2 linked regions of the Allocatelliglobosispora scoriae genome follow. The protein of the gene in region 1 binds, or shares a complex with, the protein of each later gene. Links are inferred from orthologs where the notes say so. Each region holds a gene or a part of one and is shown on either strand. Other genes may lie near its edges.

What was found.
Region 2: the proteins of ctaD (region 1) and ctaE are in contact, whole or in part, in a solved structure (PDB 7CUB), measured with the Escherichia coli proteins. The link is inferred for Allocatelliglobosispora scoriae from one-to-one orthologs.

The regions. Positions count from the first base shown.
Region 1 is NZ_JACHMN010000002.1:2,657,250-2,663,792, reverse strand. The notes cover bases 1,090-3,936. They hold ctaD (aa3-type cytochrome oxidase subunit I), read left to right. Parts: upstream 1,090-1,590; coding sequence 1,591-3,282; downstream 3,283-3,936. Other genes in these bases: F4553_RS17505 (isochorismatase family protein), read right to left, coding at 3,427-3,936; F4553_RS17515 (hypothetical protein), read left to right, coding at 1,090-1,420. Also shown: F4553_RS17520 (proline racemase family protein), read left to right, coding at 1-719; more of F4553_RS17515, read left to right, coding at 1,082-1,089; more of F4553_RS17505, read right to left, coding at 3,937-3,960; F4553_RS17500 (dimethylarginine dimethylaminohydrolase family protein), read right to left, coding at 4,075-4,917; F4553_RS17495 (MFS transporter), read left to right, coding at 4,976-6,154; F4553_RS17490 (nicotinate phosphoribosyltransferase), read right to left, coding at 6,277-6,543. UniProt on the Escherichia coli protein: Cytochrome bo(3) ubiquinol oxidase is the terminal enzyme in the aerobic respiratory chain of E.coli that predominates when cells are grown at high aeration.
Region 2 is NZ_JACHMN010000002.1:1,858,615-1,865,228, forward strand. The notes cover bases 2,064-4,981. They hold ctaE (aa3-type cytochrome oxidase subunit III), read right to left. Parts: upstream 3,873-4,981; coding sequence 3,255-3,872; downstream 2,064-3,254. Other genes in these bases: qcrA (cytochrome bc1 complex Rieske iron-sulfur subunit), read right to left, coding at 2,064-2,338; qcrC (cytochrome bc1 complex diheme cytochrome c subunit), read right to left, coding at 2,335-3,210; F4553_RS14020 (cytochrome c oxidase assembly protein), read left to right, coding at 3,990-4,981. Outside these bases: qcrB (cytochrome bc1 complex cytochrome b subunit), read right to left, coding at 1-1,202; more of qcrA, read right to left, coding at 1,199-2,063; more of F4553_RS14020, read left to right, coding at 4,982-5,000; F4553_RS14025 (helix-turn-helix domain-containing protein), read left to right, coding at 4,997-5,401; trpD (anthranilate phosphoribosyltransferase), read left to right, coding at 5,499-6,575. UniProt on the Escherichia coli protein: Cytochrome bo(3) ubiquinol terminal oxidase is the component of the aerobic respiratory chain of E.coli that predominates when cells are grown at high aeration.

The sequences.
Region 1 (6,543 bases):
CGATCGGTGTCGCGACGGTGCTGGTCGAGACCGGGATGGTCGAGGTCGTGGAGCCGGTCACGACGATCCGGCTCGACACGCCGGCCGGGCTCGTCGTCGCGTCCGTCGCGGTCACCGACGGCCGGGCCACCTCGGTCACGCTCCGCAACGTGCCGTCGTTCCTGCACGCCACGGACGTGCCGCTCAGCGTGCCCGGTGTCGGCGATCTCACCGTGGACATCGCCTACGGCGGCAACTTCTACGCCTTCCTCCCCGCAGCCGCGCTCGGCCATCCGGTGACCCCGGCGAACGTGCCCGCGCTGCTCGACCGCGGCCTGAAGATCATCGACGCGATCAACGAGCAGGCCCGCCCGATCCACCCGACCGACCCGGCGATCGACGACTGCCGGCACGTCGTGGCCTACGAGCCCGGTCGCGACGGCGCCGACGCCCGGGCGGTCACGCTCATCCACCCGGGCTGGGTGGACCGGTCGCCCTGCGGCACGGGTACGAGCGCCCGCATGGCGCAACTCCACTTCCGCGGGCACCTCCCGCTGGACACGCCCTTCATCAACGAGAGCGTCCTGGGTACGCGATTCACCGGCCGCCTCGTCGAAGCCACGATGGTCGGTGATCGGCCTGCCGTGGTGCCGACCGTGACCGGGCGGGCGTGGATCACCGGGACCGCTCAGTACCTGCTCGACCCCGAGGACCCCTTCCCGGCCGGGTTCGAGCTGTAGGACCCGTGCCGGCCGCCTCCTCAACAGGGCCTCGGGCGGTCGGCACGGTGAAGGGTGGCCCGGTGGGAGGACCGGGCCACCCTTCATGCCATGGCACGAGGTCGAATAAGGCGCGTTGATCGCGTTGTTTCCGGGAAGTAGTCCCCTCAAGCACTAGGCGAGGGGACTACTTCCCGGAAACAACGCGATCATGGGTGTGGGTGCTGCGGGCGCGTGCTCCTGGCGTACCCACGATGGGGCGCTGGAGGGGGCGCGGCCTGGAGGTGCGCTGGGGGTGCGGGATTTCGACCTGAGGCATAGCCTGTGCGGGCTGTCGGGCATCGACAGTGGCTCATGGAATGATCTTGGGGAGGAAGTTCCTGATGCGCGACATCCAGAACTGGATCGCTTTCATCATGGCCGTGCTCGGCGCTGCGATGGTCGTCGGTGGCGCGGGCGTCATCCTGTTCCGGGCGCTCAAGACCGTGTCGTCCGCCACACCGGAGGAGCCGGTCGGCATCGACCTCGACACCGAGCCGACCGCTCCGGTGGGTTCCAAGCCCGCCCGGACCGCCAGCTTCTTCCGTCGGGTGTGGCGTTCGGCGCAGGCTCTCGACTCGGCGGATCGCCTCATCGCCTGGGGGATTGTGCTGCTCGTGCTGGCTGCGCTCGCCGCGGGTGCGATCGGGTTCAACGTCCAGCTCGGTGTCGGCAACAAGTAGGGGCACTCTGAGTAGCCGACTCGTCTCTCTACGGCGAGTCACACCACCCCACGGTCATGGTCGACCACCGGGGGATTATTCTGCGTCCGAGGTACGCCTGGACTGATCAACTCGCCCGAGAGGGTCGGGGGCGTACCGAGCAGCTGGCAAACAGCCCCAGGAGGCCGCTCGTGACAACCGTCGCACCGAAGCCGATCGTGACCCGGCCCTGGCCGGTTCGCCAGAACACCAAGGGTTCAGCGATCGCTCGGCTGCTGCGCACCACGGACGCGAAGCAGATCGGGCTCATGTACCTGGTCACGTCGTTCGTGTTCTTCATGATCGGCGGCCTGATGGCGCTGCTCATGCGTGGCGAGCTGGCGCAGCCGGGCATGCAGTTCCTGTCGCCGGAGCAGTACAACCAGCTCTTCACGATGCACGGCACGATCATGCTGCTGTTCTTCGCGACGCCGATCGTCTTCGCGTTCGCGAACTTCATCGTGCCGCTGCAGATCGGCGCGCCGGACGTCAGCTTCCCGCGCCTGAACGCCTTCGCCTACTGGCTCTACGCCTTCGGCGGCACGATCGCGATCACCGGTTTCATCACGCCGGGCGGCGCCGCCGACTTCGGCTGGTTCGCCTACGCCCCGCTGAACAGCGCGGTCAACTCGCCCGGCCCCGGTGGCGACCTCTGGATCACGGGTCTCGCGATCTCCGGTCTGGGCACCATCCTCGGCGCCGTCAACATGGTGACCACGATCATCACCCTGCGCGCGCCGGGTATGACGATGTTCCGGATGTCGATCTTCACCTGGAACATCCTCGTCACCAGCCTGCTCGTGCTGATGGTCTTCCCGCTGCTCGCCGCCGCGCTCTTCGCGCTGCTCGCCGACCGGAAGCTCGGGGCGCACGTCTTCGACTCCTCGACCAACGGGCCGATGCTCTGGCAGCACCTCTTCTGGTTCTTCGGACACCCTGAGGTCTACATCGTCGCGTTGCCGTTCTTCGGCATCATCTCCGAGGTCATCCCGGTCTTCAGCCGCAAGCCGATCTTCGGCTACAAGGGCCTCGTCGCCGCCACGCTGATGATCGCGGCACTGTCGATGAGCGTCTGGGCGCACCACATGTTCGCCACCGGCCAGGTGCTGCTGCCGTTCTTCTCGTTCCTGAGCTTCCTCATCGCCGTACCGACAGGCATGAAGTTCTTCAACTGGATCGGCACGATGTGGCGGGGCCAGATCACGTTCGAGACACCGATGCTCTTCGCCATCGGCTTCCTCGTGACCTTCCTCTTCGGCGGCCTCTCCGGCGTGCTGCTCGCGAGCCCGCCGATCGACTTCCACGTGTCGGACTCGTACTTCGTGGTCGCGCACTTCCACTACGTGCTCTTCGGCACGATCGTCTTCGCCGTCTACTCCGGGGTCTACTTCTGGTTCCCGAAGATGTTCGGCCGGATGCTCGACGAGCGCCTCGGCAAGGTCCACTTCTGGCTGACGACGATCGGCTTCCACGGCACCTTCCTGGTCCAGCACTGGCTGGGCACCCAGGGCATGCCGCGCCGCTACGCCGACTACCTGAAGGAGGACGGGTTCACCTTCCTGAACACGTTCTCGACGATCGGCGCCTTCATCCTGGGCGCCTCCACGCTGCCGTTCCTCTACAACGTGTGGAAGTCCTACCGGGCGGGTCGCCTCGTCACGGTGGACGACCCGTGGGGCTTCGGCGCCTCGCTGGAGTGGGCGACGAGCTGCCCGCCGCCGCTGCGCAACTTCGACACGATGCCGCGGATCCGCTCCGAGCGGCCCGCGTTCGACGCGAAGTTCCCGCACCTGGCGGTGGACACCAGTCCCGCACCGAAGGCCGTCTCCGGCTCGAAACACTGACGACGCCGTCACGGAAGCGGGCCTCCCACTGTCGGGAGGCCCGCTTTCTGTTGTCCGTGTGACTGCCTGCGCCGGTCAGGTCGCCGGCGTGGCTGCCGCGGCCGGGCGTTCGGCGTGGCCGGCCGCCGGGCCGGGGCCGAGGGCTCAGGCGATGGCGACACCGGCCGTGCGGAGATCGTCCAGGGCGGTCGCCGTGGTCTCCGGTGCCACTCCGGCGGTCAGCCCGGTCAGGACCGTCGTGGTGAAGCCCTCGGCCGCCGCGTCCAGCGCGGTGGCGCGCACGCAGTAGTCCGTCGCGATGCCGACGACGTCGACCTCGGTGACATCGTGGGTGCGCAGCCAGGCGGCGAGGCCGATCCCGGCGCTGGTGCCCTCGAAGCCGGAGTAGGCCGCGGCGTGCGCGCCCTTGCGGAAGACCGCCTCGATGCGGTCCGTGTCCAGCCCGGGGTGGAACTCCGCGCCGAAGGTCTCCGCCACACAGTGCACCGGCCACTCCTGGAAGTGGGAGCCGGGATCGATGTGGTGATCCTGGGTCGCGACGACATGATCCCAGCCCGCGTCCGGCCTGGCCAGGGCTGCCGAGATGCCCGCCGCGACGGCGGACCCCCCGTCGACGGGCAGCGAACCGCCCTCACAGAAGTCGTTCTGAACGTCCACGATGATCAGCGCTCGTGCCATGCCCTCATGGTAGGCGCGCGGGCGCTCCCAGGCATGATCACGTTGCTTCCCGGAAACAGGCCCTTCCCGACCCGGCGATTCGCCCACTTTCCGGGAAACAACGCGATCTGGCGGCTACGCGCGCCAGAGAGGGCGGGTCAGGCAGGTGGGGCCGCCGTCGCCCTTGGCGAGCTCGCTCGCCGCGACCTCGTGCACCTCGACGCCGTGCTTCGCGAGCGCGGCCGCCGTCTTCGGGTTGCCCTCGAAGATCACAACCACCCCGGGGTGTACGGCGAGCACGTTGCTGCCGAGCGTCGCGTACTCGTCGGGGTCGACGGGGATCGTCGTGATCTCGCGTGCGGCGAGCTCCTGGAGCAGCGCCACCGGCATGATCGGCTCGAAGACGACGGCGAGGTCGTCGGCGACGGGGGAGATGCCCGACATCAGGTGCAGCACGTGCGCGGGCCCCTGGTCATGCGGCATGTCATAGGAGAAGAGCTGCTGGCCCTCGGCGGCGAGAAGGGCCCGCAGCTCCTCGTGGGCCGCCTGGTTGGTGCGGTAGCCCCGCCCGGCGACCGCCACGTTGTCGCCGATCCAGCAGACGTCGCCGCCGTCCATCACCGACGGCGCGGTGAGACTCGCCATGGTCGGCACGCCGAAGCCCTCCAGTGCGGCGGCGAGCTTCGCAGCCTCGCCCTGCCGGCACGGCTTCGCGGACCGGAAGACCACGGTGCCGCCGCCGATGACGAAGACCGAGTCGTAGGCGAAGACCGCATCGACCTCCCCCTCCGTCGCGGGCGCCACCTCGACGGAGACGCCCAGCTCGGTGAGCTTCTCGGCGAACGCCTCGTGCTGCGCGAGGAGGAGCTCGGTGTCCGGCCTCCGCCAGCCGGCCTCGGCCCAGTCGCCGGTGACGGCGGGGCGGCGCAGGGCGGCACGGCGAAGGGGGGCCACGGAGGAGCGAACACCATAGGTCATCCGGTGATCGTAATTCACTTGCCACGATGTCGGACCCGACCGGCATGATAGGGGTGCTATGAGTCTCGCACCTTACCGTCAGGTCCTCGCCGTACCCGGTGTCCGCGCGTTGCTGCTGATCGGGATGCTGGCGCGCATCCCCTCCACGGCCATCGGCATGACGCTGACCCTGCACGTCGCCACCGGTCTGCACCGGTCGTGGGCGGAGGCCGGTCTCGTCACCGCCGCATACACCATCGGCGTCGCCATCGGTTCGCCGCTGATGGGCCGCCTCATCGACCGGCGGGGCATGCGACCGGCGATGCTGCTGACGACACTCGTCCAGCTCGTGGTCTGGTCGACGGCGCCGCACCTGAGCTACCAGCTGCTCGTGCCGGCCGCCCTCGTCGGCGGGCTCCTCTGCATCCCCATCTTCGGCACGATCAGGATCGCGCTCGCGGCGATGGTCCCCGGCGAGCAGCGACGCCCGGCGTACGCGCTGGATTCCATGATCGTCGAGCTCTCCTTCATGGTCGGGCCGGCCCTCGCGGTGCTGCTCGCCACGACGCTCTCGACCGGCACCGGGATCTACCTGCTCGCGGTCGGCCTGGTCGTCTCGGGCGCGACGCTGTTCGTCATGAACCCGGCGACCCGGCCCGAGGGCCAGGAGATCCCCGAGGTGGCGCCGCCGCGCCGGAGCTGGTTCGGCCCGCGCCTCGTCGCGGTGCTGATCGCCTCGGCGGCGGCGACCTTCATCCTCAGCGCCACCGACCTGGCGATCGTCGCGATGATGCGCGAGGCCGGTGCGATCACCTGGACCGGCGTCGCGATCGCCCTCTGGTGCGCCTATTCGCTCATCGGCGGGCTGGTCTTCGGCGCGATCCGCAAGCCGATCTCCGTGCTCACGCTGGTCGCGGTGATGGGGCTGCTCACCATCCCGGCCGGGATGGCGCCGACCTGGCAGTGGCTGCTGCTCCTGCTGATCCCGTCCGGCGTGCTCTGCGCACCGGCGATGGTCGCGGCGAACGACACGCTCTCGCGCGTGGTCCCGCCCGCGTCCCGGGGCGAGGCGACCGGGCTGCTCGGCTCCGCGATGACGGCGGGGACGACGATCGGGGCGCCGTTCGCGGGGTTCGTGGTCGACCACACGGGTCCGGGTTGGGCGTTCGCGGTGGCCGGGCTGGTCGGCGCGGTCGCGGTGCTCGCCGCACTCCCCGCCTACCGCAGGGCTCCGGCACTCGCCCCCGCGCCCGCCTGATGCGGTCGTTTAGCACCAACTCTTCAAGAGTTGGTGCTAGAGGAACCGGGCGCCGTATGCAGCAGGCGGCGGTCCTCAGGACCAACTCTTGAAGAGTTGCGGCGATCTTGGGTGACGCAGGGTCAGGTGGTGAGGACCGTCACCGGGATGGCGGGGTCGCCCACGGAGAGCTTCAGGCCCTCCCAGGGGATGGAGACGAGCGCGGCGCGCAGGTGCTCGCGGGACTCCTCCAGCGTGGGCAGGCCGTCGACGAGGGCACCGGCCCGGATCAGCGGGCGGGACAGCGTCCGGTCGCCGGGCTCCGGTGTCGGGGCGGAGCGGACGAAGACGATCTCCTCGGTCGCGGTGCCGGTGGGTTTGTGGCGGCGTACGGCGGTCTTGCGCCCGCC
Region 2 (6,614 bases), 800 kb from region 1 along the record:
TCGTTACCGCCGGAGAGCACCAGCACCAGGTAGAACGAGACGGCCATGGCGCCGAGCGCCGTCCGGTCCGGCACGTCGCGGGGACGCTGGAGCAGGTGGTGCATCTTCTTGTCCTTGTTCCAGCGCGCTTCCAGGAACGGATAGGCCATCGGCAGCATCGTCAGGATGCCGGGCAGCACCACCGTCGGCCAGAACATCGCCGGGATCATGTACTCGTGGCCGAACAGCGCGAACCGTATCTCCCACGGGGGCATGAGCCGCGTCGAGCCGTCGAGGAACATGACGTACCAGTCGGGCTGGCTGCCTGCGGAGACGACGGCCGCCTCATAGGGTCCGAAGAGCCAGATCGGGTTGATCTGGAACAGGCCGCCCATGAACGCGATGACCGCGAAGACGAGCATGAAGAACCCGCCCTGCTTGATCGCGTAACGGGGGAACATCCGCTCGCCGACCACGTTGCTGTTGGTCCGGCCCGGGCCCGGCCACTGCGTGTGCTTCTGCACGAAGACCAGGCCGACGTGCGTGGCGATCAGCGCGAGCAGGATGCCCGGCAGGATCAGTACGTGCACGATGTAGAGCCGGTCCAGAATGATGGTGCCCGGGAACTCGCCACCGAAGAGCGACGAGGTGACCCAGGTGCCGATCACCGGGATGGCGAGCATGATGCCGCTGGCGATCCGCAGGCCCGTGCCCGACAGCGCGTCGTCCGGCAGGGAGTATCCGGCGAAGCCCTCGGTGAAGCCCAGCCAGAACAGCGAGACGCCGATGATCCAGTTGATCTCACGCGGCTTGCGGAACGCGCCGGTGAAGAAGATCCGGAACATGTGCACCACGATCGCGGCCATGAACAGCAGCGCCGCCCAGTGGTGCATCTGCCGCATGATCAGACCACCGCGTACCTCGAAGGAGAGGTTGAGCGAGGTCTCGTAGGCACGCGACATCTCCGCGCCCTTGAGCGGGGCGTAGGCGCCGTCGTAGACGACCTCCTTCATCGACGGGTCGAAGAAGAGGGTCAGGAACGTGCCGGTCAGCAGCAGGACGATGAACGAGAAGAGCGCGATCTCGCCGAGCAGGAAGGACCAGTGGTCCGGGAAGACCTTGTTGAGGAGGCCCCGAATCGGTCCGGCGGCCTTGAACCTCTGGTCCACCTGGTCGGCGGTTGCCGCAGGCAGCGCCTTGAGGTCGAGTTTGCGACGCTTCATTGGTTGGGCCTCTCCCAGTATCCCGGGCCGACAGAGACGGCGAAGTCGCGCTTCGCCACGAGGAAGCCCTCTTCATCCACCGTGACCGGCAGCATCGGAAGCCGTCGCGTCGCCGGGCCGAAGACCGGGCGGGCGTTCTCGGTGATGAGGAACTGCGACTGGTGGCAGGGGCAGAGCAGCTTGTTGGTCTGCTGCTCGTAGAGACTGGCCGGGCAGCCCGCGTGGGTGCAGATCTTCGAGTAGACGACGATGTTCTCCCACATGCCGCCGCTGTTCGGATCGTCCGCGGACGCCAACGCGTTGGCGGAGTAGTCGGCGAGGTGGCCGCGCAGCTCCGCGGCGTCGTCCTCACGCAGGTGGATGACGAGCACCGGGGAGTCGGCGAACTGGTTCGACGTGCCGTGCGGGATGCCCGGGAACGCCGTGATCTGACCGCCGATGCTGACGTCCTCCGGCCGGATCGGCGTGTAGTCCTCACGGACCAGCCGGACCAGGTTGCCGTCGTTGTATTTCGGGTTGAACCCGGTCGACGTGTAGGGGTCGAGACCGTGCTCGTTCTTCTTGTGCGGGTCCTTGATGAGCATGCCGAGCGGGACGGCGAGCGCAGCCGCGCCCAGGCCCGCGCCGGTGACCGCGAGCGCGCCCTTGATCAGCGGACGGCGCTGGATGCCCAGCTCGTTGCCGATGAAGCCGAGCGTGCCGACCGCGATGGTGCGGTCCTCGTCGCTCGACGGGCCGTCGTGCCGCTGCTGGATCGCGATCTCGTGCGGCAGCAGCTTCTTGCCGTAGGTCAGCACGCCCAGGCCGACGCCGGTGAGGGCGAGGCCGAGCAGCGCGCCGAGCGCCGGGGTGTAGTAGTTGTAGTCGCTGGCACCCAGCGGGTATTCGTCCGGGTTCCACGGACCCCAGATGTAGACCGCGACGAAGCCCAGCGCGGCGAGGCCGGCGAGCAGGAACAGGAACGCCACGACGCGTTCGAGCCGCCGCTCGGCCTTCGTGCCGGGCACCGGGAACTGCGGCTCGTAGTGGACGATCTCGATGTCGTCGCGCCGCAGGCCCTCGGTGAGGATCTGCTCGTTGGTGAGCTTCGGGTCGCTCAGGTCCACGCCGCTCGGGGTGGTCTCCTCCGCGCTCATGACTTCCCCGCAATCCAGAGGGTGGCGAAGACCAGTGCCACGATGCCGACCAGGAAGATCGCGAGACCCTCGGTGACCGGACCGAAGCGGCCCAGTCCCCAGCCGCCGGGGTTGTGGTCGGCGTTGAGGTCCTGCACGTACGCGATGATCTGCATCTTCTGCTCGGGCGTGAGCTGGTTGTCGCCGAAGACGGGCATGTTCTGCGGGCCGCTGAGCATGGCAGCGTAGATCTGCCGGTCGGTCGACTCCGCGAGGCTCGGCGCGAACTTGCCGGACGAGAGCGCCCCGCCGCCGGCCGAGAAGGCGTGGCAGGAGGAGCAGTTGATCCGGAAGAGCTCGCCGCCCTTGGCGATGCCCTGGCCGTTGGCGCTCGCGGCACCCTGCGCGGCGAAGTCGTTGCCGGCCGGCACCTGCGGGCCGCCGCCGAGCTCCTGGATGTACTGCGCCAGCGCGTTGGAGTTGTCGACCAGCTCCTGGCCCTCCCACATGGGCTGCTTGCGCTCCATCTGGGCCTCCTGGCGAGCCGCGGGCATGCGGCCGGAGGTGACCTGGAACTCGACCGCGGCTGCGCCGACGCCGATCAGGCTCGGTCCCTTGTCGGTGACGCCCTGCGCGTTACGGCCGTGGCAGGAGATGCAGCTCTGGTCGTAGATCGCCTTGCCGTCCTGCGCCGTGGCCGACAGCGGCACGTCCTGCGCCTGTGAGGCCGGTGCGATGGCGATGTAGAGGCCGCCCGCCAGGGTCAGCGCCGCCGTCAGCCGCAGCGCCGAGCCCAACCGGCGAGCGAGCCGACCGCGTCGGCGCGGCGCACCGTTGGATGCCCGTCGCAGCCGGGCCAGCAGGCCCCTGCCGCCGGGGGTGTCAGTTGTCATGGCCATACCTTCGAGGTCTGGGTCCGCTGTAACCGGTCGGCGTCTCAACTGAGGCCCGCCATCCGCTCCAGAAGATAGATCATGAAGAAGAGTGCGATCCAGACCACATCGACGAAGTGCCAGTAGTAGGACACCACGATCGCCGAGGTCGCCTGAGCCGGGGTGAACCGGCCCATGGTGGTCCGGACCATGTAGATGAGGAAGGCGATCAGGCCACCGGTCACGTGCAGACCGTGGAAGCCGGTCGTCAGGTAGAACATCGACCCGTAGCCGTCGCCATTGATCTTGATGCCTTCCGTCACCAGGTGCCGGTACTCGTTCGCCTGGCCGAGCACGAAGATCAGGCCCATCACGAACGTCAGCGTGAACCATCGCCGCAGGCCGTGCACGTCACCCTTCTCGGCCGCGAAGACACCCATCTGGCAGGTGATCGACGAGAGCACGAGGATGACCGTGAACGTCAGTGCGTAAGGGATGTCAAGCACCGGATAGTGCTTCTCCCACTGCGAATAGTCCGCCGCGCGGATGGAGAAGTACATCGCGAACAGAGCCGCGAAGAACATCAGTTCACTGGAGAGCCAGACGATCGTCCCGACGCTGACCATGTTGGGCCTGGTCAGAGAATGGATGCTGCTCTTTGCGATGGCTGGGGCCGCTGTCACGCGGTCATTATTATCCTTGAGCAGCATCGAACCGCGTCCGGGTCGCCGTTCGGACCGCGTGTCGCGGTCAGATCACTCAGAGCAACCTTCGCCGGTACGCCTGCCGAAGCCCCGGAAATGCACGTGGAATACCCTGCCGGAGTGCCCCAGATCGTAGAGATCACCGCGTTGACCTCGGCGGGAATGCCCGAGCCCTTCACCGTGGCGAGCATCCTGACCCAGACCAGAGTGGACGGATGGCTCGCCGCCGGGCTGCTGATCGTCGCAGCGTGTTACCTCTACGGCGTGCACCGGCTGCGGCTGCGCGGCGACTCGTGGCCGATCGCCCGGACGATCTTCTTCCTCGGACCCGGCCTCGGCTCCATCGCGCTGGTGACCCTGAGCGGCATCGGCGCCTACGACACGACCATGGTCTCGGTGCACATGGTGCAGCACATGGTGCTCGGCATGGTCGCTCCGATCTTCCTGGCCCTGGGCGCGCCGGTGACCCTCGCCCTGCGCACGCTGCCGGTCCGGCCACGGCGGGTGCTGCTGGCCGGCGTACACAGCAGGGTTGCCAAGGTTATCGCTTTTCCCCTGGTCGCGTTCGGCATCTTCGTCGCGAACCCGTTCGTGCTCTACTTCACCGGTCTCTATGAGGTGACGTTGCGCACTCCCTGGCTGCACGAGGCGATGCACGCGCACTTCATCGCGACGGGATGTCTCTTCTTCTGGCCGCTGCTCGGGCTCGACCCGCTGCCCGGTCGCTGGCCGCACCCGGGCCGAGCGCTGTTGATGCTGCTCTCGGTGCCTTTCCACACGATCCTCGGCCTCACGATCATGCAGCAGACGGTGCTGCTCGGCGGGGACTACTACCCCTCGCTCGGGCTGTCCTGGCTCGACCCGGCCGCCGACCAGCAGCTCGCCGGGGGCATCCTCTGGGCCGGTGGTGAAGTGGTGAGCGTCACCATGCTCGGCGTCCTCGTCGCCCAGTGGATGCGCCACTCCGAACGCGAGGCTCGTCGGATCGACCGGCAGCTCGACCGCGAGGAGGAGGCGGCGCAGCGGGAAAACGCCGCCACCCCCCTACCCGCCCAGGCACCCGAGTACGATCAGCGAGCAACTGCGATCCCCAGGGGAGAACGATGAGCGCGACCCACACCGTCCTGCTGTACAGCGACGACCCGGCGGTCCGCGACAGCATGCGCGGCGCCATCGGCGAGCACCCGGCGGCCGACATCACGATCGAGTTCGTCGACGCCGAGACCTACGCCGAGTGCGTGAAGCTCGTCGACGACTACGAGATCGACCTGCTGGTGCTGGACGGCGAGGCGGCGCCCGCGGGCGGCCTGGGCATCTCCCGGCAGCTGCACGACGAGCTCGAGGTGACCCCGCCGATCGTCGTCGTGATCGCGCGGGCGGCCGACCGATGGCTCGCCGCCTACGCCAAGGTCACCGCAACGCTGACCCACCCGCTGGACCCGGTCACCACCGGCCGCACGGTCGCCGAGCTGCTGCGTGACGGCCAGCCGGCGCGGGTCACCTCATAATCTTCGTCGAGCGTCCGCCGACGGGTCGCCCGCAAGGCGCACAGCGCCGCTGACGGCTCGTCGGCGGTCGCTTACCCCTACTGGGGAGGTGCCCGTCATGGGCGATAGGACCTGGTCCGGCTTGCTGTCAGCGCTGCTGCGGGCCGAAGAGATCTCCACCGACGACGCCGCCTGGGCGATGGAGGAGATCATGGCCGGGGATGCGACCTCGGCTCAGATCGCCGGTTTCGCCCTGCTGCTGCGGGCCAAGGGCGAGCGCCCCGACGAGGTCTCCGGTCTCGTCGCGACGATGCTCGCCAAGGCGCCCCGGGTCGTGCTCACCGACGAGCAGCGGGCCCGCTCGGTCGACGTCGTCGGCACCGGCGGCGACCAGTCGCACACCGTCAACATCTCCACCATGGCCGCGATCGTCGTCGCGGGCGCGGGCGTCTCGGTCGTCAAGCACGGCAACCGGGCGGCCTCCTCCGCGTGCGGCGCAGCCGACCTGCTGGAGCACTTCGGCATCCCGCTCGATCTGGGCCCGGACGAGGTCGCGGCGTGCATCGCCGAGGCCGGCATCGGGTTCTGCTTCGCGGGCCGGTTCCACCCCGGCATGCGGCACGCCGGTGCCACCCGGCGCGAGCTCGGCGTACCGACGGCCTTCAACTTCCTCGGCCCGCTGAGCAACCCCGGCCGCCCCCGGGCGGGCGCGATCGGCTGCGCCGACAACCGGATGGCGCCGGTGATGGCGGAGATCTTCGGCCGCCGGGGCGACTCGGTGCTGATCATGCACGGCGATGACGGCCTGGACGAGTTCACCACCACGACCACCACCTCCGTGCAGATCGTGCGGGGCGGGCAGGTCGTGCCGGTCACCGTGGACGCCGCCGATCTCGGCATAGCCCGGAGCACCATGGGCGACCTTCGCGGCGGTGACGTCACGGTCAACGCCGGAGTGGCCCGGCGCCTGCTCGCCGGGGAGCGCGGCCCGATCCGCGACGCGGTGCTCGTCAACGCGGCGGCTGCGCTGGTCGCGGTCGAGGGCGTCGACGAGGAGCCGTTCGCGGACCCCCGCAGCGACCTCACCGCGGCTCTGGCGAAGGCGCTGGATGTCGTAGGTACCTCGATCGACTCCGGCGCCGCAGCGGCCACCCTGGACCGCTGGATCACCACCGCCCAGTCCCACCGCGCGTAACCCAAGATCGTCGCAACTCTTGAAGAGTTGGTGCTTCAG